4 regions of the Thioprofundum lithotrophicum genome follow, and region 4 is predicted to be linked to each of the others. Evidence: predicted binding sites of a transcription regulator. Region 4 holds the regulator's gene; each other region holds the start of a gene.

Region 1 (5,009 bases), 360 kb from region 4:
CGTCAGGGAGCATGGTGATGTGCTCGGCTTCCTGATCCTTGGCCCAGGCGTTCATGACGAAGGTGTCGTTGACCGACAGGCAAACGATGTCGTCCACGCCGTTTTCCCTGAACACCGGCGCCAGCTCGTTGTAGCGGGGCAGGTGGCTCGAGGAACAGGTGGGGGTGAAGGCGCCCGGCAGGGCGAACAGCACCACGGTCTTGCCCTTGAAGATGTCGTCGGTGGTCACGTCCACCCATTCGCCGTTCTGGCGGGTATGGAACGTGACGTAGGGGACGGTTTGTCCTTCGCGGTTTTCCAGCATGATGTTGACCTCTCGTGGGTGGTTGATGTTGCGATGGGGAAAGTATGGGGGAGGGAGGGCGATTTATCCAATAAATCATCGCAATATATATGATTGTTGTAATCTATTTATTGTTTTGCCCCTGTGACCCGCCCGGCGCTACACTTGAGCGGGAACCTGCCAGACCTGCCGCCAGAAGCAGGACGGCCCCGCGACCGCGGCGCGGTCCTTGACCATGAGGAGAGATGCCATGCTTGCCACCCTGCCTGCCGCCGGTGAACAGCCCGTGGTGGAAATTGCCGGACGCCCCGTGCGGCTGCACCTGACCCGTGCGGCCTGTGAAGCCCTCGATGCCCGCGAGACGCCGCTCTACGTGGAGATGGAGCTGTATTTCAGCTGTCTGATCCGGTTCAGGGTCCGCTTCCACGATGCGCCCCTGCACGGCGAAGGGGTGCCCTGGGGCGACAAGCTCCGGGTGAACTTCCGTCCGGTGATGACCCGTGCCTGCGGCACCGACTACGAGGGCGAGGAACCCCCCCTGACCGACTTCCCCATCGCCCGCCCGGAAGCCTTCGTTCCCCGCTGGCTGCGGCTCGACTATCGCCAGGGCCAGTGGAGCGGAGAGTTCGGCATCCACGAATAGGGCTGGCGGTCGCGGCGAGGGCGCCGCTCCTACAGACAGCTACGGGGTCGGTAGGAGCGGCGCCCTCGCCGCGACAACCTGGACACGAGGATCAAGGCGCAAACGCTCCTCGGCCTTCGATCAACCTCGCCGCCTGGGCTTGTTCCTCGGCCTCATTTATCGCGGCTTGCGCCGCTCCTACAGGTGTACTCGAAACCCGTAGGAGCGGCGCAAGCCGCGATTCACCGTTATCGGAAACATATTCCCTTGCCGGTCCCATCCGTGAGTGTCTGCATGAAAGCGACGAGGGCCGTGATGTTCGCAGGATCCTGTGCCAGGAATCCGCGATTTTCGACTTCAGGTGAGATGTTCATGTCAACTTCCGGGGGTTGATCCCCCGCCCGTGTGGGGTCCACATCCGGTTCTCCCTGCTTCAGGTCCACGAAATAGAATTTGACCACATCTTCCAGGGTGGCAAAGACGCCGTTATGCATGTACGGCGCCGTCAACGCCACGTTGCGCAGCGTTGGCGTCTTGAACAGGCCATCGTGTGCGCTGTCATTTGTATGATTCATCAGGCCATGGTCGACAAAAGCGGTCCCCATGGGGTGATTCGGGTTCTGCGGCACGCCGATGTTGAAATACATGTGGTTGGTAAACAGGACCGGATCGCCATTCGTGGGGATGGTATGGCAGACACTGCAATTGGCCTGCCCGGTGAAGAGATCGAATCCCTGTTGTTCCAAAGTGCTGAGCGGATAGTTGGCGGGATCCTGCAAATAGCAATCGAACTTCGAATCGAAGGGCGCAAACTCGTTCGTGCTTTCATAGGCGGCGATGGCCTCGGTGATCTTCTGGTAGGCGAGGGTGGTGTCGTTGAAGATGCTGTCGCCGAAGACCTGCCGGAACTTGTCGGCATAGGTGGCGTTGCGTACCTTGTTCACCACGTCTGCCTTGTCGGTATTGGCCATTTCCACGGGGTTCAGGAAGGGATCGCCGGCCTGGGCGGCCAGGGTGTCGCGACGCCCGTCGAGGAACTGGCCACCGCAGGGCACACCGGTGAAATTGGCATCGTTGCAGTTGGCACTGAAGGCCGGTGTGAACTTCGCATAGGCGGCAGTGGGGGCGTTGCGATCCCCGAATTCACCAGGTTTGGAGCCTTCGGATACGGGGCTGTTCACGGTGGCCGCCGGATCGGCGAAGCCATGCGTGCTGTCATGGCAGGTGGCGCAGGCCTGATTGCCGTTGGCGGAGAGAGCAGTATCTTCGAAAAGCAGTTGCCCCACTTCCTCGATGGTCACCCCGCTCGTCGAGCCACCGCTGGGCGGATTGTCCCCACCGCCACCCCCGCAGGCGGTAACGAGCAAGGTGGTGCCGAGAAAGAGCAGGCGGGTTTTGCGCAACATGAGCATCCTCCACGATCGTTTGCCATTTTCCGGCCCGCGGGTTGGAGCCGGGTGGAGGATTATGGGCAACGCCGTGGCGGGAGGTGCGGGGAAAAACTGATCCAGATCAATCCGTGGTTCTTGACAGGATGACGGATTCGCGGATTTGCGGGGCGGATCACACTTTTGAGTGGGTCAAAGCTTTGGTTCGATCACGCCGTGGACGATCTTGCCGTCGAAGAGCACGGCCAGGAAGTGCTTGCGGGGGAGGGTCTGGCCGTCCTTGCGGCCCTGGATGACCACCAGGTAGTGCCAGCGGGTGCCGTAGCGGGGGGATTCGATGGGTTTGAGGAGGATTTCCAGAAAACGGACGTCGTCGTAGTCGGGATGCAGGCGCAGGGCCCAGGTGCGCACCTTCTCCACGACCTGGTCGATGCGCAGGGGCACGGGACCGTCGCCGGGTTGCCAGGCGGGCAGGCTGGCCAGTTCCGCTTCCTCGACGGAGAGGGCCAGTACTTCGTTGTCGAGATGTTCGAGCAGGACGATGGGCAGGCGGCCGGCGAAGGCCGGCAGGGCGAGCCCCAGCAGCAGGCTGAAGGTGAGGACGGTTTTCATGGGCATTCCACTTTTGTGAGCGTGTCGCATTATACCCGCACCGGCACGAGGGTGCGGAAGCGGCGCCGGCATTTCGGCATGAGGCGTGTTGCCGCCGTCAGGCCGTCTGGCGGCAACGGCCGGTTTGTGTCGGACCGGTGAACCCCCGGCGGTGCAAAAAAATGCCGCTCGCGGGCGGCGAGGATGACAGAGGCAATCGAAAAGAGGGTGCGACGTCCCTGTCGCGGGGGAGGACCCGGTGTCAGGCCGACTTGCGGGTCAGGCCTTTCATGACGGCGGACAGGGCCCGGTCGAGGACCGGGGCTTCGTCGATGATGCGCGCGGTGCCGCGGCGCAGATCGGCGGCGAAGCCCTGCAGGGTCTTGTCGGCCACCACGTCGAACTTCCAGTTGGTGAAGGTGTATTCGCCCAGCAGTTCGCTCTTCCAGGCCAGCTTGGCGCGGACCCGGTTGCCGTCGTCGTCGGTGAATTCGACCCACTTGCCGGCTTCCAGGTGGCGGGCCATCTCCAGGTATTCGTCGTCGGGGTAGTCCTCGGGCAGGTCGTGATCGCGGGCGTCCCAGCCGGCGAGCACGATGTCCTCGATGATCTCGCGGTCGAATTCGTCCAGTTCCTCGTCTTCGGCCTCGGCCACGGCATCGCTGGCCAGCGGTTCGTCGAGAATCGCCTCGAGCTGCTCCAGGGTGGCCATCTGGTCCTCCATGGCGGCGATGGCCGATTCCACTTCGGTCCGGGCCATGTCGGGCAGGGTTTCGGCCTCGTGATCCACCTCTTCCGTGGTGTCGGCGGGGCGGTCTTCGGGTGTGTCGAAGAGGAAGAAGCCGCTCTGGTCGGGTTCCACCGGCGCGGGCGGGGGCGCTTCGCCGGCCACGCGCAGGCCGTAGAGGCTGGCGTGGTGGTAGGGTTCCAGGGCGGCGAAGATCCGTTCGATCTTCTCGGGCGGATAGTCGATGCTCTGCAGGCCCTCGCGCAGGGAGGCGGTGAGATGGCGGATGATGCCGCCGAGGCGCTCGCGGTCCACCTTGAGCTGCTTGGGCTGTACCGACCACACCAGGACGTCGATGAAGCGGCGCTGGTTCTTCCACAGGGCGCTGTCCTCGCCCTGCTCGAGATAGGTGTGGGTCATCACCGCGTGCCAGGGGCCCATGATGATCTTGAGCACTTCCTTCGGCAGTTCCTTGCCGGCCAGGGCCTCCTTGAGGGTTTCGCGCACCCAGGTGCGGGCCAGTTCCTGCTGTTCGCGCATCTCGCGCTCGCGGCGGGTTTCGGCCTGACGGGCCTCTTCCTCGGCGCGGCGCCGTGCGAGGAAGGCCTCCAGTTCGGCGAGCTGTTCGCTGAACAGGGTCATGTCGTCGGTGAAGTCTTCCAGCACGCGGTCGACGATGCCGCTCATGACCGCCAGCAGACGGTTGTCGTCGGCCGGTTCGTCGTCGAGACCCAGGCCGGCCTCGGCCAGGGCGTTGAGCAGCTTGCGGGCGGGATGGCCGCGGCTGGCCAGGAAACCCTTGTCGAGGATGGCGACCTTGATCATCGGGATCTGCAGACGGCCGATCAGGGCGCGGGCGGCGTCGGGCAGGTTGGGATCGTCGAGGATGTATTCGAACATCATGGCCACGACGTCGATCATGTCGTTGTCGGCCCCCTGCAGGGCCACCGGCTGGCCTTCGCCCACCCCGAGCTGACTGCCCATGGCCAGGCGGATCGCTTCGCCCGGTGGCAGTTCACCGCCGCCGGGCAGGGCCGCCGGCTGCTGCTGCAGGGCGGTCAGGGCGGCCAGGGCGTCCGGGGTGGCCAGGGGTGCGGCCGGGGCCGTGGTGCCTGCCGCCAGGGTGCCCATGCCGGGCGCCATGGCGCCACGCTGCCGGGCCAGAAGCTGGTGCAGGGTAGCGAGGAGGTCGCCATCCGGCCCGGCTTCGTCGGCAAGGGCGGCCACGTCCGTGTCGGCCAGGGGAGAGGTGGCCGGGCCGGCGGCCGGGGTGCGCCGGATGCTGGCCTTGATGGTGGGCAGCACGCCGGCGTCGATGAAGGCGTCGTTGATGCTGTCGAACAGGGCGCCGATGTCCTGGCAGAGCTGGCGGTCGAACAGCTTGTAGATGATCAGCTT
Region 2 (5,009 bases), 540 kb from region 4:
GCCGCCGAGGCGCGACTGACGGCCGGCGGGCGTCTCCTCCCAGCGCACGGCTTTCGCCGGCGAGCAGACGCCGCAGGTGTTGGGCGACTCGCCGGTGATGTAGGACGACAGGGCGCAGCGTCCCTCGACCATGATGCACAGGCTGCCGAAGCCGAACACCTCCACGTCCACCGGGCTCGACTCCACCACCGCCCGCACCTGGTTCAGGGACAGCACCCGCGGCAGCACCACCTGGCGGATGCCGAACACCTCGTGATAGAAGGCGATGGCGTGGCGGTTGGTGGCCGAGCCCTGCACCGACAGGTGCAGGCGCAGATCCGGGTGGTGCCTGGCGGCGTATTTCAGCAGCCCCGGATCGGCCATGATCACCGCGTCCAGCCCCAGCTCGGCGGCCCGATCCACGGCCGCCGTCCAGCGCGACCAGCCCTCGGGCTGGGGATAGGTGTTCAGCGCCAGCAGCACGCGGGCGCCGCGGGCATGGGCGTATTCCCGGGCCCGCACGATCTCCGCCTCGTCGAAGTTCAGGCCGGGAAAGTTGCGCGCGTTGGTGGCGTCGCGGAAACCGAGATAGACCGCATCGGCGCCGTTGTCCACCGCGGCCTTGAGGGCCGGCAGGCTGCCGGCGGGACAGACCAGTTGCATTCGCTGTGTTTCAGGCATGAACCAGACTCCTGTAGTAGTGCCCCTGACGGCTGCCGCGCCGGCAGAGTTCGGCGGTGATGCCGTTGAGGACGCGCCACTTCTCGCGGCACCAGCCGGGAGCGAGCAGGATGGACTCGCCGGCGGTGCCGGTCAGACGATGAAAGACGATGCCGGGCGGGGTGCGCTCCACCAGATCGGCCACCTCGCGGATGTAGGCCGCCCGTTCGAGGGGGCGGTATTGCCCCCGCCGCCATTCATTGGCCAGGCGGGTGCCCTTGACCACGTGCAGGGGATGGAGCTTGAGGCCGTCCACCCCCTCGGCCAGCACCCGCTCCAGGGTGAGCCGGTGATGCCAGCCCGTCTCGCCGGGCAGGCCCAGGATCAGATGGGTGCACACGGGCAGGCCCAGACGCCTCGCGGCGCGCACCGCCTGGCGGTATTCGGCGAAGCCGTGGCCGCGGTTGACCCGCGCCAGGGTGGCGTCGAAGGACGACTGCAGGCCCAGCTCCAGCCACACCTCGTAGCCCTGATCCCGATAACCGGCCAGCAGGTCCAGCACCGCCGGCGGCACGCAGTCGGGGCGGGTGCCCACCGACAGGCCGATGACGCCGGGCGTGGCCAGGGCCTGGTCGTAGAGCGCACGCAGGGTTTCCACGTCGGCATAGGTATTGGTGTAGGCCTGGAAGTAGGCCAGGAACTTGCGCGCACCGGTGCGCTTCGCCAGCACCGCGCGGCCGGCCTCGAGCTGTTCGGCCACCGGCGCCGGCTGGCGGCCGTGGGGGCTGAAGGAGACGTTGTTGCAGAAGGTGCAGCCGCCGCGGCCCTTGCTGCCGTCGCGGTTGGGGCAGGTGAAGGCCGCGTCGATGGCCAGCTTGTGCACCCGCTCGCCGTGGCGGGCGAGCAGATACTGGCCGAAGGTGTAGACCACGTCCGACAGGCGCATCAGCCCACCTCGTCCAGCACCCGGCGGCGGAATTTGACGTTGAAACGGTTGGCCAGATCGGCGCAGGCAGTGATGTCCACCCCCGGCAGGCCGTCGATGGCGGTGAGGGTGATATCGGCGATCTGCTCGCGGGCGCAGAGGATGAACTCCAGCAGCTCCGGCCAGGCGCCGGGCGCCGGCGGCCGGCAGTGTTCGTCGTAGAGGGCTTCGTTCTGGGCATTGAGGGAGATGGACAGGGCGTCCACATGGCGGGCCAGTTCCGGTGTCACGTCGCGCCCTTCGCGCAGGTTGGCCAGGCCGTCGGTGTTGACCCGGATGCGCCGGGCGCCCCGGGCGCGCAGCGCCGCCGCCGTCTCCAGCAGGGTGTCGAGCCGCAGGGTCGGCTCGCCGAGGCCGCAGAACACCACCTCGTGATAGTCGCGCGGATCGCCCAGCGCCGCCAGGAGCGCATTCACGTCCGGCTCCTGGTGCAGGCGCAGCAGGTAGCCCTGCACCGTCCATTGCCGGTTGAACTTGGGGCAGAACCGGCAGCGCAGGGTGCAGCGGCTGGTGAGGTTCAGATAGCCGTTGCCGTGCAGGCGGTAGGCGATGACCTCGGGATCTGCCACACGCTCGGTCTGGCGCTGCATCTGGGTCTCTGGCAAACCGGGATCCCCCTGTGGCCGGACAAGAAGCGCATACTGTAATGCCGGGGAAAATCCGGGATGTTGACCTGGATCAGGGTCGGGCCATGCCGCTCAAGTCAGGCGTTCTGCTGGCCGATATTGCCAGGGCATGCCTGACATCTTCCGGAGAACACCCATGCCCGGCGCGGCGCGCCTGCTCTGTCTGTTTCTGCTGCTCTGCCTGCCCCTGGCCGGGTGGAGCGAACCGGTGCGCCAGCGCATGCCCTCGGGGCTGATGGCGGTGGCCGACTATCGCCCGGGCGAGCCCGGCAAACCGGCCGTGCTGGTCTTGCACGGCTTTCTCTCCACCCACCGTTTCGCCACGGTGCAGAACATCGTCGAAACCCTGGCGGACAACGGCAACCCGATCCTGGCACCCACGCTCACCCTGGGGATCGACGGCCGCCAGACCAGTCTCGCCTGTGATGCCATCCACACCCAGACCCTGGCGCAGGATCTGGCCGAAATCGGCCACTGGATCCGCTGGCTGGCCGCACGCCACCGCGGCCCCATCGTGCTGATCGGCCACTCCTGGGGCAGCCTGGAACTGCTGGCCTGGCTGGCGGACCACGGCCATCCCCGGGTGCGACTGCTGATCGCCACCAGCCTCTCCTACGCCGGCAGTTTCAACCCGCCCGCGCAACTGCGGCGCCAGCGGCGCGAGGCCCGCGAGGCGCTGCGCCGCGGCCACACCCGGCCCCGGCGCTTCCATCTCGGCTATTGCCAGGGCAACTACGTGGCGCCGCCCTCGACCTGGCTCTCCTATCTGCGCTGGGATGCGGTGCGGGTGCTGGCCGCCCTGCGCGAGGCCCCGGTTCCGGTGCAGATCATCATGGGCGGCGCCGACCGGCGTTTCGACGCCCACTGGAAGCGGGTCCTGCGCCTCAATGGCGCCCGTCTGGACATCATTCCCGGTGCCAGCCACTTCTTCGACGCCGAGCACGAATTCGAACTCGGCGACGCCATCCTGCGGCACCTGGAGCGGGTGACGGAATGAAACCGGGCGTCCGCGGTCCGCTGACCCTGCAGGGGCTGCTCTGGCTCTACCTGGGCGCGGCGGTGCTGGTGTTCCTCGCCCTGGGGATCAATCTGATCTTCCGGATCGACGAGATCCGCGCCACCGCCGAAGCCGAGCGCCGCGCCGAGGCCCACGCCGATCTGCGCACCGCCTTCGCCCAGACCCACCAGGCCGTCCACCGCCTCGCCACCCGCCTGGCCCGCTGGGAGGAAGTGGCCCAGCAGCTGCGCCTGCCGGCCTACTACCACTACTGGCGCAACAACCGCCTGCCCAGCAGCCGGGAACTGCCGGGCTACGTTCACGACTTCGACCTCTACGACACGCAAGGCCGCACCCTGCTGCGCCGTGCCGACGCCCTGCTGCCCCACCACCTGCCGGAACCGACGAGCCTGTTCGAATACCGTGACGGACGGCTGCTGCACCTGCATTTCGCGCCGGTGACCGCCAGCGAGGCCCCGGACAGGCCGCTCGGCTACGTGGGGCTGGCCGTGGACATGCTCGAGGCGATGCGTGACAGCCACCAGTTCACCCATGTGCAGGCGGGATCGCTGCACGTGCAGGCCTTCGCCCAGCCCCTGCTCCGTCCGGCGGCCGCCTTCGCCAGGATCGACTTCCAGCCGCTGATCCCGGTGCGCGCCAGTCCCCTCGAAACCCTGCTCAAGTGGAATCTGGTGCAATTCACCCTGCTGCTGGCCGGCCTGCTGGGGCTGCTCTATCTGCTGCTTCAGCGTTTCGTCTCGCGCCCACTGCGCCAGCTGGTGCACTACGTCGACGGCCTCAGCGACGGGCGCCTGCCCACCGGCGGCGCCATTCCCCTCGACGACCTGCCGCTGCGGGAGTTCACGACCCTGCGGGACTCCCTGCAGCACTACCAGCAGGCGCTCGACCAGGCCCAGCGCCGGCTCGACGCCCAGAACACCGAGCTGCACCGCCTCGCCCACCGCGATCACCTCACCGGCGCCTGGAACCGGCTGGCCTTCGACGAGGACTGGCAGCACCTGATCGGCCTGCTCGAGGATCAGCGCATGACCGTGGCCTTCCTGCTGTTCGACTGCGACCACTTCAAGACCATCAACGACACCTACGGTCACGAGGTGGGCGACCGGGTGATCGCCGCCATCGCCCTGCGCCTGCAGCAGACCCTGCGCCGGGGCGACAAGCTCTACCGCCTGGGGGGCGACGAGTTCGCCACCATCGTCCTCAACACCGACGAGGCGGCCGTCACCCAGGTGGCCGAACGCTGCCGCGCGGCGGTGGCGGCCCATCCCTTCGAGGAGTTCGGCATCCGCGAACCGGTGGGCATCAGCATCGGCATCGCCATCACCCCGGAAGCCGGCGCGGCCGCGCTGCGGGAACTGCCGCGCCAGGCGGATCTGGCCATGTACCACGCCAAGAAACAGCGCACGCCCATCTGCATGTATCGCGAATCCATGCGCGGCGATGCCGCCATCCTCTCCAGCCACAAGGTGGCCGCCGTACTGGCCGCGGTGGAGAAGCGCGAGAACCTGGAACTGCACTACCAGCCCGTGTTCGCCCGGGGTGCGGCAACGCCCGACTATTTCGAGGCCCTGATCCGCCTGCGCGGCCCGGACGGCGAACGGATCTTTCCCGGCGACATCTTTCCCATCATCGAGCGGCACGGCCTGGATGCCGACTTCGACCAGGCCGTGATCGCCGCCGTGGCGGCGGACCTCGCCGCCGGCCACCTGCCGGCCGGCAGTGGCGTGGCCATCAACCTCTC
Region 3 (5,009 bases), 860 kb from region 4:
CGAATCCGGCGCAGGAACAGGGCCCCGAACCGGACCAAATCGCCGTTCCGAATTCTGGAATATCTGCTCGTTTCAAGCACTAAGCCCTTGGGAGTCGGAGGGACGTTTCGTGACCGTCGGCCGCAGGGATGCGGCCGTCGAGCCTACAGGGATGTATTCACGGCGTGTCACGAAACGTCCCTCCGACTCCCAAGGGCGTACCAAATGCAGGGTTCGCCAACACGAACCTTTCTTTGAAGTCGGGACGGCGATTTGGTGCGTTCTCGACTGAGGCTCAACGGGCACGCTGAAGCCGAGCGCTCAATATCACGCCGGTTCGCGGGTGAACCAGCGCCAGAGATGGCCGGCGGGATGTTCCTCGCCGGTGATCACGTAGTTGAGCACGTTGTCGTTGCCGCGCACCCATTCCATCATCCAGCGGGCATGGGGATGGCCGCAGAACAGCAGGCGATCCCCCGAGCGCAGGGGGAAGTCGGCATCGGGCAGAAGGATGTCCTCGCCACCCCGTTCACACAGCAGCGGAATGCAGGGCAGGCTGCGGTTCCGGTCCCGGGGGTCACGGCAGACGTGGCCCAGGCGCAGATCGCCTTCGCGCCGGGCGCGGGCATAGAGCGCCGGCGCGTCGCCGGGCGTGATGTCCACCTCCCAGGTGGCCGGGGCCCGATCTTCCACCACGCCATAGATCCGGCTGTTGAGCCGGTTGGCCCAGTCGTTGTCCTGCTGCCGGGCCAGGCGCAGGAAGGTTTCCAGCAGCGGGGTCTGAATCAGGGCGAAGATCTTGTGGGCGATGATGCTGCCCCGGCGCATGATGAGATCCAGCTTCGCGGCACGGAAGATCGCATCGTTGCTGCGCGAGTTCTGGCGGGCGACCCGGAACAGCTTCGGGTTGAGATCCCGCGCGGTCATGAGGATCGACAGGTTGTTGGCATCGTCGTCAGTGCCGGCGACGATGCCCACCGCCTCGTCCACGCCCGCCAGGCGCAGGGTCTGGGCCTCGGTGCCCAGCCCCTTGACCGTGCCCGGCGGCGCCCCGGCCGCTTCCGGCCGGGCCTCGATGACGGTGACCTCGATGTTCTCCTGGCGCAGGCGTTCGTATACCGCCTTGCCGAAGCGGCCGTAGCCGCAGAGGATCCACTTGCCATGGGGCGGATAGAGTGGCTCCAGCAGCGCCTCGCCCGGCACCGCGGTCATCCATTCATAGAGCAGGTAGGTGCCGGGCGAGTGCAGGGCCAGGGCCAGGCGGCCGGCAAAGGTGTCGAAGGGGTTGATGATGTGGTTGGCGCCGAAGGAGGCGATGTTGGCCTCCATCTCCCGGGTCTCGGCGCGGGCGATGGTGGTCAGGTGGGGATTGAGCAGGTTGCTGGTGATGGCCACCTGGAGGTTCACCGCATCCACGTTGGTCAGGGCCACCACGCCGATGCAGCGGGGATTCTTCAGGCCCGCCTTGCACAGGTTGTCGGGCTCGGCGGCGTCGGCGCACAGGGCCGGCACGTAGCTGCGCAGATCGGCCAGTTCCAGGGCATCGATCCGTTCCTGGCGCTTTTCCACCACCACCGCATTGAAGCCGGCATCGGTCAGGGCCCGCACCAGCATGCTGCCCGTGTCGCCATAGCCGCAGACCAGGTAGAAGGGATCGCGGATCCGGCGCACGGCGCGCAGGAAGGCCTGCTCGGTGAGCAGGCGCCGGAAGCCCGGGTCCTGCAGGGCCGAGAGCAGCGAACCGATGCCGTAGAGCCAGGCCACCACGGTGGCATAGATGGAGACGGTGGCCCACAGGCGCTGGGCATCGGTGAAGGGGTAGGGGATCTCGCCAAAGCCGATGGTGGTGCCCATGAAACTGACGAAGTAGAAGGCATGGAAGAAATCCATGCGCCAGGGGCGGCCCTGATCGTCCATCCCCGGTATCAGGGTGAAGCCGAGAATGGAGACGGCATACACCAGAATCAGGACGATCAGCGGCGAATGCAGGCGCCGCAGCAGGACGAAGACGATGTTGGGCATGAATGCGCTCCTGGACGCCGTGCCGAATTCTCGAATATTTCGATCGCAAGTCCACCAATGGGCACGCCCTCGAGGGCTCTGTGCTAACGAATCACGAACAAGCGAAATCGGGAATGTCTTTTTATCGCCGGACCATCACCGTCTCGGTGACCAGCAGCACCACCGAGGTCACGTTGGCCAGCACCGCCCCGCCGGAGAGGGAGACGATGGCGGCCATGGCGTGGGGGGTCATGCCGGCCTCGGTCATGTTCTCCACGATGCCCCAGACCACGGCCGCGGCGATGAGCTGCAGATCCGCCACCAGGGAGGTGGCCAGCAGCACCGCCCCGATGTGGGTGCGATCGCCGAACTTGAGCACGGTGGCGATCAGGCTCACCACGATGGCCGCGTACAGCTCGTAGACGTTGTGGTGGACGGGGTTGGCGATGTCACCGAGGAAGAAACCGAAGTTGAGGGTCAGCGCCAGGACGATGAAGAACGCGAAGATGACCTTTTCCAGATTCATGCCCCTCTCCCGATGGCCGGCGAATGTCCGCGAAAATATAGCATGATTTCCGGTTTCTGCCGCTGAGCCCCCGTTTTCCTGCCATCCGTCGCCCGGATGGCTGCCCGGCTTTGACAACCCTCCGGGAACACACTATATCCATGGGTGTAACCCGAGATGGGAGGATCCGCTCATGGAAGTCAATCGCCAAGGGGAAAGCGGTCCCGTGCCCTTCCGCTCCGGCCGCTTCTTCAACGTGGGCTCCGCCTGGTATTTCGCCACCCGCGAGGCCCTCGACCAGGGCCCCTTCCCCACTCGTCGGGAGGCCGAATCGGCCCTGGCCATGTACATCGAGAACGTTCGCCAGGTGGAACGGCACTGGCAGTAGCCCTGCCCCGGTGGTCGCCGCCGGGGAGAATCCTTCAGTTTTCGGCCGACCCTGCCGATACGACAGGTAACCATCGCGCGCGGAACGGATCCGCCGGGATGGTCATTGATGACCATCAATGACCATGGCCGCGGGGATGCCGCATACTTGAATCTTGTCGTCATCAATCCAGGGTTCCTGCCATGGCCGACTCCCAGCCCGACTCCCCCGAACTCGCCCTGGCCGCGCCGCCGGCCGCCGGGCGCAAGCACAAGCGCCTCTCGCGCAAGGACATCTTTCGCCACGGGGCCTATCCGTACAAGAAGAAGATGTCGGTGAAGGAATACGAAGCGCGCAAGAAGGCGCTGCAGATCGAGCTGCTCAAGCTGCAAAACTGGGTGAAGGACACCGGCCAGCGGATCGTCATCCTGTTCGAGGGCCGTGACGCGGCCGGCAAGGGCGGCACCATCAAGCGTTTCATGGAGCATCTCAATCCCCGCGGCGCGCGGGTGGTGGCCCTGGAGAAACCCACCGAGGTGGAACGGGGCCAGTGGTACTTCCAGCGTTACATCAACAACCTGCCCACCGCCGGCGAGATCGTCCTGTTCGACCGGTCATGGTACAACCGGGCCGGGGTAGAGAAGGTCATGGGGTTCTGCACGCCGGCCGAATACCTGGAGTTCATGCGCCAGGCCCCGGAACTGGAGCGGATGCTGGTGCGCAGCGGCATCCACCTGTTCAAGCTGTGGTTCTCGGTGAGCCGCGAGGAGCAGTTCCGCCGCTTCCAGAAACGGCGCAAGGATCCCCTCAAGCAGTGGAAGCTCAGCCCCATCGACATGGCCTCGCTGGACAAGTGGGACGACTACACCCGGGCCAAGGAGTCCATGTTCTTCTACACCGACACCGCCGACGCGCCGTGGACGGTGATCAAGTCGGACGACAAGAAACGGGCCCGCCTCAATGCCATGCTGCACGTGCTGAACAACCTGCCCTATGCCAACAAGGACGACAGCGTGGTGACCGCGCCCGATCCGCTGATCGTGGGCCGCCCCGCCGATCTCTACGAGGAAGACGAAAGGCCCTTCCACGACGCGCCGACGGTGTGAAGGGAATCACCATGGACCGCGGCCAGCCCCTCGGGAGGGCGGGCGGCAAGGTGGGCACGGGGCAGCAGAATCCGCACGCCGATCGCAAAAAGCTGCTATGCTTGCGGGGAATCAGGACATCCTTCTGCCCTGCCGAGGGTCGAACGGCCCGCTTCATCCATCATCCAACCCCACTCATTTCCCAAGTTCAATCAAGGATTTATCTTTATGCAAATCGCAGACAACGCCGTGGTCACCATCGACTACACCCTGAAGGACGACGAAGGCAACGTCATCGACAGCTCCACCGACGGCAAATTCGCCTATCTGCACGGCGCCTTCAACATCATTCCCGGCCTCGAGAAGGCCCTGGCCGGCAAGAGCGCCGGTGACGAGCTCAACGTGAGCGTCAGCCCCGCCGAGGGCTACGGCGAGCGCAACGATGCCATGGTGCAGGCCGTGCCCCGCGAGATGTTCGAGGAAGGCACCACCCCCGAGGTGGGCATGCAGTTCCACGCCGAATCGCCCCAGGGCGAGACCATCGTGGTCACCGTGGTCGGCGTCGAGGACGACACCATCACCGTGGACGGCAACCACCCCCTGGCCGGCGTGAACCTCAACTTCGACGTGAAGGTGGTGGACGTGCGCCCGGCCACCGAGGAAGAGATCGCCCACGGTCACGTGCACGGCCCCGAGGGCCACGCCCACGCCTGAGGGCGGCCGGGCCGTTCAGGTCTCCATCTGAACGGCCCGCAGTTCGTCGTCCGGCAGCCCTGCCCTGCGCAGGGCCTGCCGGAAGGCCTGCCGCGTCGGACAGCGGCGGGCGAAGAACAGATGGGAAGCGCCCGGCTTCCCGTCACTGGCGCCGAAACCCGGCAACGGCACCGACAGGCCACGCATGTTGGCCAGCACCTCCGCCCACTGCGCTTCGCGGTGGATCTCCCCGCACTGATACCAGACGCTCACCAGCCGCGCATGTTCGCGCAGGGCATCGATGTGCCAGCGTCGCGGCTTGTCCTGCCGGGCATGGCGCCCCACCCGCGCGGCGATGCCGCCGGGGCCGAAGGCCGAC
Region 4 (5,009 bases):
GGATGGTCATAGACGAACTCGCCGGCCACCGAATAGTGGCCGTAACGCTCGGTCTCGGCCCGGAACGGCCGGATCATCTGCGAATGACAGACGTAGCAGCCTTCGCGGACGTAGATGTCCCGGCCCTCCAGGCGCAGGGCCGAATAGGGCTTGAGCCCCTCCACCGGCTGGGTGGTGTCCTTCATGAAGAACAGGGGCACGATTTCCACCAGCCCGCCCACGCTGATCACCAGCACGATGAACAGGATCAGCAGGCCGGTGTTCTTTTCGACAGCTTCATGACTCATGGTGATTCCTCCTTCAGGCGCTCTGGGTGGCGGTAGCGGTGGCGGGGGTGGCGCCACTGATGGTCTTCCAGGCGTTCCAGGCCATGATGAACATGCCCGAAAGGAACAGGGTGCCGCCCAGGAAGCGCACGAAGTAATAGGGATACATGGCCTTGAGGCTTTCCACGAAGCTGTAGGTGAGCGTGCCGTCGTCGTTCACGGCGCGCCACATCAGGCCCTGCATCACGCCCGAGATCCACATGGAGGCGATGTACAGCACGATGCCCACGGTGGCGATCCAGAAGTGGGCCTCCATGGCCTTCACCGAATACATCCGCTCCTTGCCGAACAGTTTCGGCACCAGGAAGTAGATGGAGCCGATGGAGACCAGGCCCACCCAGCCCAGGGCGCCCGAATGGACGTGACCGATGGTCCAGTCGGTGTAGTGGGACAGGGAGTTGACCGTCTTGATGGCCATCATCGGGCCCTCGAAGGTGGACATGCCGTAGAAGGACAGGGAGACGATCAGGAACTTGAGGATGGGATCGTCACGCAGTTTGTGCCAGGCCCCGGAGAGGGTCATCATGCCGTTGATCATGCCGCCCCAGGAAGGCGCCAGCAGGATCAGGGAGAAGATCATGCCCAGGGACTGGGCCCAGTCGGGCAGGGCGGTGTAGTGCAGATGGTGCGGGCCGGCCCAGATATAGGTGGAGATCAGGGCCCAGAAGTGCACCACCGACAGGCGGTAGGAGTAGACCGGCCGCTGGGCCTGCTTGGGAATGAAGTAGTACATCATGCCCAGGAAGCCGGCGGTCAGGAAGAAGCCCACCGCGTTGTGGCCGTACCACCACTGGACCATGGCGTCGATGGCCCCGGGGTAGATGGAATAGGACTTGGTCAGGGAGACCGGGTATTCCAGGTTGTTGAAGATGTGCAGCACGGCGATGGTCAGGATGAAGGCCCCGTAGAACCAGTTGGCCACGTAGATGTGACTGACCTTGCGCTTGACGATGGTGCCGAAGAAGACGATGGCGTAGGCCACCCAGACCACGGTGATCAGCAGATCGATGGGCCATTCCAGCTCGGCATATTCCTTGGAGGAAGTGATGCCCAGCGGCAGGGTCACGGCGGCCAGCACGATCACCAGTTGCCAGCCCCAGAAGGTGAAGGCGGCCAGCCCGTCGGAGAACAGCCGGGTCTGGCAGGTGCGCTGCACCACGTAATAGGAGGTGGCGAACAGGGCCGACCCGCCGAAGGCGAAGATCACCGCGTTGGTGTGCAACGGCCGCAGGCGGCTGAAGGTCAGCCAGGGAATGTCGAAGTTGAGTTGAGGCCAGACCAGTTCCGCCGCGATGTAGACGCCGACGGTCATGCCGACGATGCCCCAGACGATCGTCATGACGGCAAACTGGCGAACGACCTTGTAGTTGTAGGTGTCTGCAGTGTCCATAGACCATCCTTTCCGGTTTGTTATTGGGAGGGTGAGGGTAGCTTGACGGCCATACGTTACCGGCTCGACCTGGACTAACTCTAGTCGGCAGTTTGATCCAGATCAAAGAATCAGGGAGTTTTTTCTGGCCAGACGGAACTTCCGGCCAAACGGCGGATACTGCCGCGCGCGAGGGCGAGGCGGGCGGGGGGCGCGGGCCGTTTGGCCGGCTACTGTTCCTGGCGGTTGAGGGCCGATTCGCCGCGGGCGTCGGGGTTGCAGCGGTTGGCCAGGGCCTGCAGGCCCGGCAGGTCGAGGATCCGCACGTGCTTGCGTTCCACCTGGAGCAGGCCCTGTTCCTGGAACTGGCTGAACAGGCGGCTGATGGTCTCCACGGCCATGCCCAGCAGGTTGGCGATGTCGTTGCGGGACATGCTCAGGTTGAAATCGGTGGCCGAGTAGCCGCGGGCTCGGAAGCGATCCGAGAGCTGGCAGAGGAAGCTGGCCAGGCGGGATTCCACGGGGGCCCGGGCCAGCACGGCCAGGTGGCAGTGCTCGTGCTGCAGTTCCTCGCTCATCAGGCTCAGCAGGTGGCGCTGCAGGCCGGGGATCTGCAGGCTCAGCTCCTCGAGGCGCTCGAAGGGCAGCTCGCAGACGCTGACCGTCTCCAGGGCCCTGGCAGAAGTGACATGCACCCGACCGGCGATGGCGTCGAGGCCGAGCAGCTCGCCCGGCAGATGGAAGCCGATGATCTGCTCATGGCCTTCGTGATTGGTGGTGAAGGTCTTCAGGGAGCCGGCGCGCAGGGCGAACACCGACTGGAAGGGATCGCCGATCCGGTACAGGTATTCGCCCTTTTCCACCGGCCGGCGGCGGTGGATGATGCGGTCCAGCCGGTCCAGATCCCCCTGTTCCAGGCCCATGGGCATGCACAGCCGGTAGAGGCTGCATTTCTGGCAGTGGGAGCGGAGTTCATCCAGATTGACGACGCGGGACTTGGACATGCAACGGCCTTCTCGATTCGTTCCGTCCGCGGGAGGGGGGACGCCGGGCGATACCCTGTCAACTATACGTGATTTGACCCAGTAAAAACAGAATTTTCCGTTCCCTTGATCGGTATCAGGGCAGGCCGGGGCCGGGACGGGGAGAATGGGAAGGATTTGCCCGATTCGGCGTCCGGCCGGCCTTTTGGGCTATAATGCCCCGTCTGCCGGATCGGGCCGATGTCCCTGATCATCGTCCGGGTACCGGCCTTTCCGACTTCCGCCAACCGGAGAACCGCCCATGGCTGAGCGCACGGCCACGGTCCAGCGCGAAACCCTCGAAACCCGGGTCGAGGTCACCCTCAACCTCGACGGGCTGGGCACGTGCGAATTCAACACCGGCGTGCCCTTTCTCGAGCACATGCTCGAGCAGGTGGCCCGGCATGGCCTGATCGACCTCTGGATCCAGGCCAGCGGCGACCTGCACATCGACGCCCACCACACGGTCGAGGACATCGGCATCACCCTGGGCCAGGCCTTCGCCGAGGCCGTGGGCGAGAAGCGCGGCATCACCCGCTACGGCCACGCCTACGTGCCCCTGGACGAGGCCCTCTCCCGGGTGGTGCTCGACTTCTCCGGCCGGCCCGGCCTGGTGTTCAACGTGGATTTTCCGCGGGCCCGGATCGGCGAATTCGACGTGGATCTGTTCGCCGAGTTCTTCCAGGGCTTCGTCAACCATGCCCGGGTGACCCTGCACGTGGACAGCCTGCGCGGGCGCAATGCCCATCACGTGGCCGAAACGGTGTTCAAGGCCTTCGGCCGGGCGCTGCGCATGGCCCTGGCGCCGGATCCGCGCATGGGCGAGATGACCCCGTCCACCAAGGGCAGCCTCTGATCCGAGCCCTGGCATGAGCACGGTCGCAGTCATCGATTACGGCATGGGCAACCTGCACTCGGTCGCCAAGGCCCTGGAGCACACCGGGGTCGCGGCGCAGGTGCAGGTGACCGCCGAGCACGCCGCCATCCGCGCCGCCAGCCACGTGGTGCTGCCGGGCGTGGGCGCGATCCGTGACTGCATGGCCGAGATCCGCCGCCTGGGCCTCGACGAGACGGTGCGCCAGGTGGCGGCCGCCGGCACCCCCCTGCTGGGGGTCTGCGTGGGCATGCAGGCGATGCTCGAATGGAGCGCCGAGAACGAGGGCACCGACTGCCTGGGCCTGCTGCCGGGCAAGGTGCTCCCCTTCGGCCCGGATCTGCGCGACCCGGCCAGCGGGGAGCGCCTCAAGATCCCCCACATGGGCTGGAACCAGGTCCACCAGACCCGGTCTCATCCCCTGTGGACCGACATCCCCCAGGACGCCCGCTTCTACTTCGTGCACAGCTACTACGCCGAACCCGCCGATCCGGCCCTGGTGGCCGCGACCACCGAGTACGGCCAGCCCTTCGCCTCGGCCCTGGCGCGCGACAACGTCTTCGCCGTGCAGTTCCACCCGGAGAAGAGCCAGCAGGCGGGCCTGCAACTGTATGCCAATTTCCTGCGCTGGAATGGCACGATCTGAATCCGCACAACCGAAGAGACACGCCATGCTTCTGATCCCCGCCATCGACCTCAAGGACGGCAAGTGCGTGCGCCTGCGCCAGGGGCGCATGGACGAGGCCACGGTCTTCTCCGACGATCCGGTGGCCATGGCCGGCCAGTGGGTGGAGGCCGGCGCCCGGCGCCTGCACATCGTCGATCTCAACGGCGCCTTCGAGGGCCGGCCGGTCAACGCGGAGGTGGTGCGGGCCATCGCCGAGGCCTATCCGGACCTGCCCATCCAGCTCGGCGGCGGGATCCGCGACGAGGACACGGTGCAGGCCTATCTGGATGCCGGCGTGCAATACGTGATCATCGGCACCAAGGCGGTCAGCGCGCCCCATTTCGTCAACGATCTGTGCCTGGAGTTTCCGGGCCATATCATCGTCGGCCTCGACGCCAAGGACGGCAAGGTGGCCATCGACGGCTGGTCCAAGCTCTCCCGGCACGATGTCATCGACATGGCGAAGCATTTCGAGGACGACGGCGTGGAGGCCATCATCTACACCGACATCGGCCGTGACGGCATGATGAGCGGCGTCAACGTGGAGGCCACCGTCAAGCTCGCCCAGGCCATCCACATCCCGGTCATCGCCTCCGGCGGCATCACCAACCTCGACGACATCCGCGCCCTGTGCGAAGTGGCCGACGAGGGCATCATGGGCGCCATTACCGGGCGGGCCATCTACGAAGGCACCCTGGACTTCGCCGAAGGTCAGAAACTGGCCGACGAGTTGACGGGCAATGATTGAGCG

The links. The regulator FNR, encoded in region 4, switches genes on or off when oxygen is low (the NO sensors DNR and NnrR bind a similar motif). The targets are predictions, from matches to a motif close to TTGATNTANATCAA.
Region 1: the regulator FNR is predicted to act here: its motif matches at 2,408-2,421, upstream of ACZ5BH_RS03610 (cytochrome-c peroxidase).
Region 2: the regulator FNR is predicted to act here: its motif matches at 2,293-2,306, upstream of ACZ5BH_RS07795 (TatD family nuclease-associated radical SAM protein).
Region 3: the regulator FNR is predicted to act here: its motif matches at 2,979-2,992, upstream of ppk2 (polyphosphate kinase 2).

Annotation. Positions count from the first base shown of each region.
Region 1 covers NZ_AP042379.1:761,881-766,889, reverse strand. Annotated here, with positions in the region: gene ACZ5BH_RS03620 (glutathione peroxidase) at 1-307, opposite strand, end outside; gene ACZ5BH_RS03615 (hypothetical protein) at 534-926, shown strand; gene ACZ5BH_RS03610 (cytochrome-c peroxidase) at 1,154-2,311, opposite strand; gene ACZ5BH_RS03605 (hypothetical protein) at 2,486-2,905, opposite strand; gene ACZ5BH_RS03600 (DUF1631 domain-containing protein) at 3,147-5,009, opposite strand, start outside.
Region 2 covers NZ_AP042379.1:1,665,195-1,670,203, reverse strand. Annotated here, with positions in the region: gene ubiU (ubiquinone anaerobic biosynthesis protein UbiU) at 1-642, opposite strand, end outside; gene mnmL (tRNA modification radical SAM protein MnmL/YtqA) at 653-1,585, opposite strand; gene ACZ5BH_RS07795 (TatD family nuclease-associated radical SAM protein) at 1,585-2,229, opposite strand; gene ACZ5BH_RS07790 (alpha/beta hydrolase) at 2,360-3,247, shown strand; gene ACZ5BH_RS07785 (putative bifunctional diguanylate cyclase/phosphodiesterase) at 3,244-5,009, shown strand, end outside.
Region 3 covers NZ_AP042379.1:1,982,100-1,987,108, reverse strand. Annotated here, with positions in the region: gene ACZ5BH_RS09340 (potassium channel family protein) at 307-2,001, opposite strand; gene ACZ5BH_RS09335 (DUF6394 family protein) at 2,123-2,506, opposite strand; gene ACZ5BH_RS09330 (DUF6316 family protein) at 2,679-2,873, shown strand; gene ppk2 (polyphosphate kinase 2) at 3,056-3,958, shown strand; gene ACZ5BH_RS09320 (FKBP-type peptidyl-prolyl cis-trans isomerase) at 4,166-4,651, shown strand; gene ACZ5BH_RS09315 (GIY-YIG nuclease family protein) at 4,667-5,009, opposite strand, start outside.
Region 4 covers NZ_AP042379.1:1,121,088-1,126,096, reverse strand. Annotated here, with positions in the region: gene ccoO (cytochrome-c oxidase, cbb3-type subunit II) at 1-287, opposite strand, end outside; gene ccoN (cytochrome-c oxidase, cbb3-type subunit I) at 301-1,716, opposite strand; gene fnr (fumarate/nitrate reduction transcriptional regulator Fnr) at 1,926-2,699, opposite strand; gene hisB (imidazoleglycerol-phosphate dehydratase HisB) at 2,980-3,573, shown strand; gene hisH (imidazole glycerol phosphate synthase subunit HisH) at 3,587-4,237, shown strand; gene hisA (1-(5-phosphoribosyl)-5-[(5-phosphoribosylamino)methylideneamino]imidazole-4-carboxamide isomerase) at 4,263-5,006, shown strand.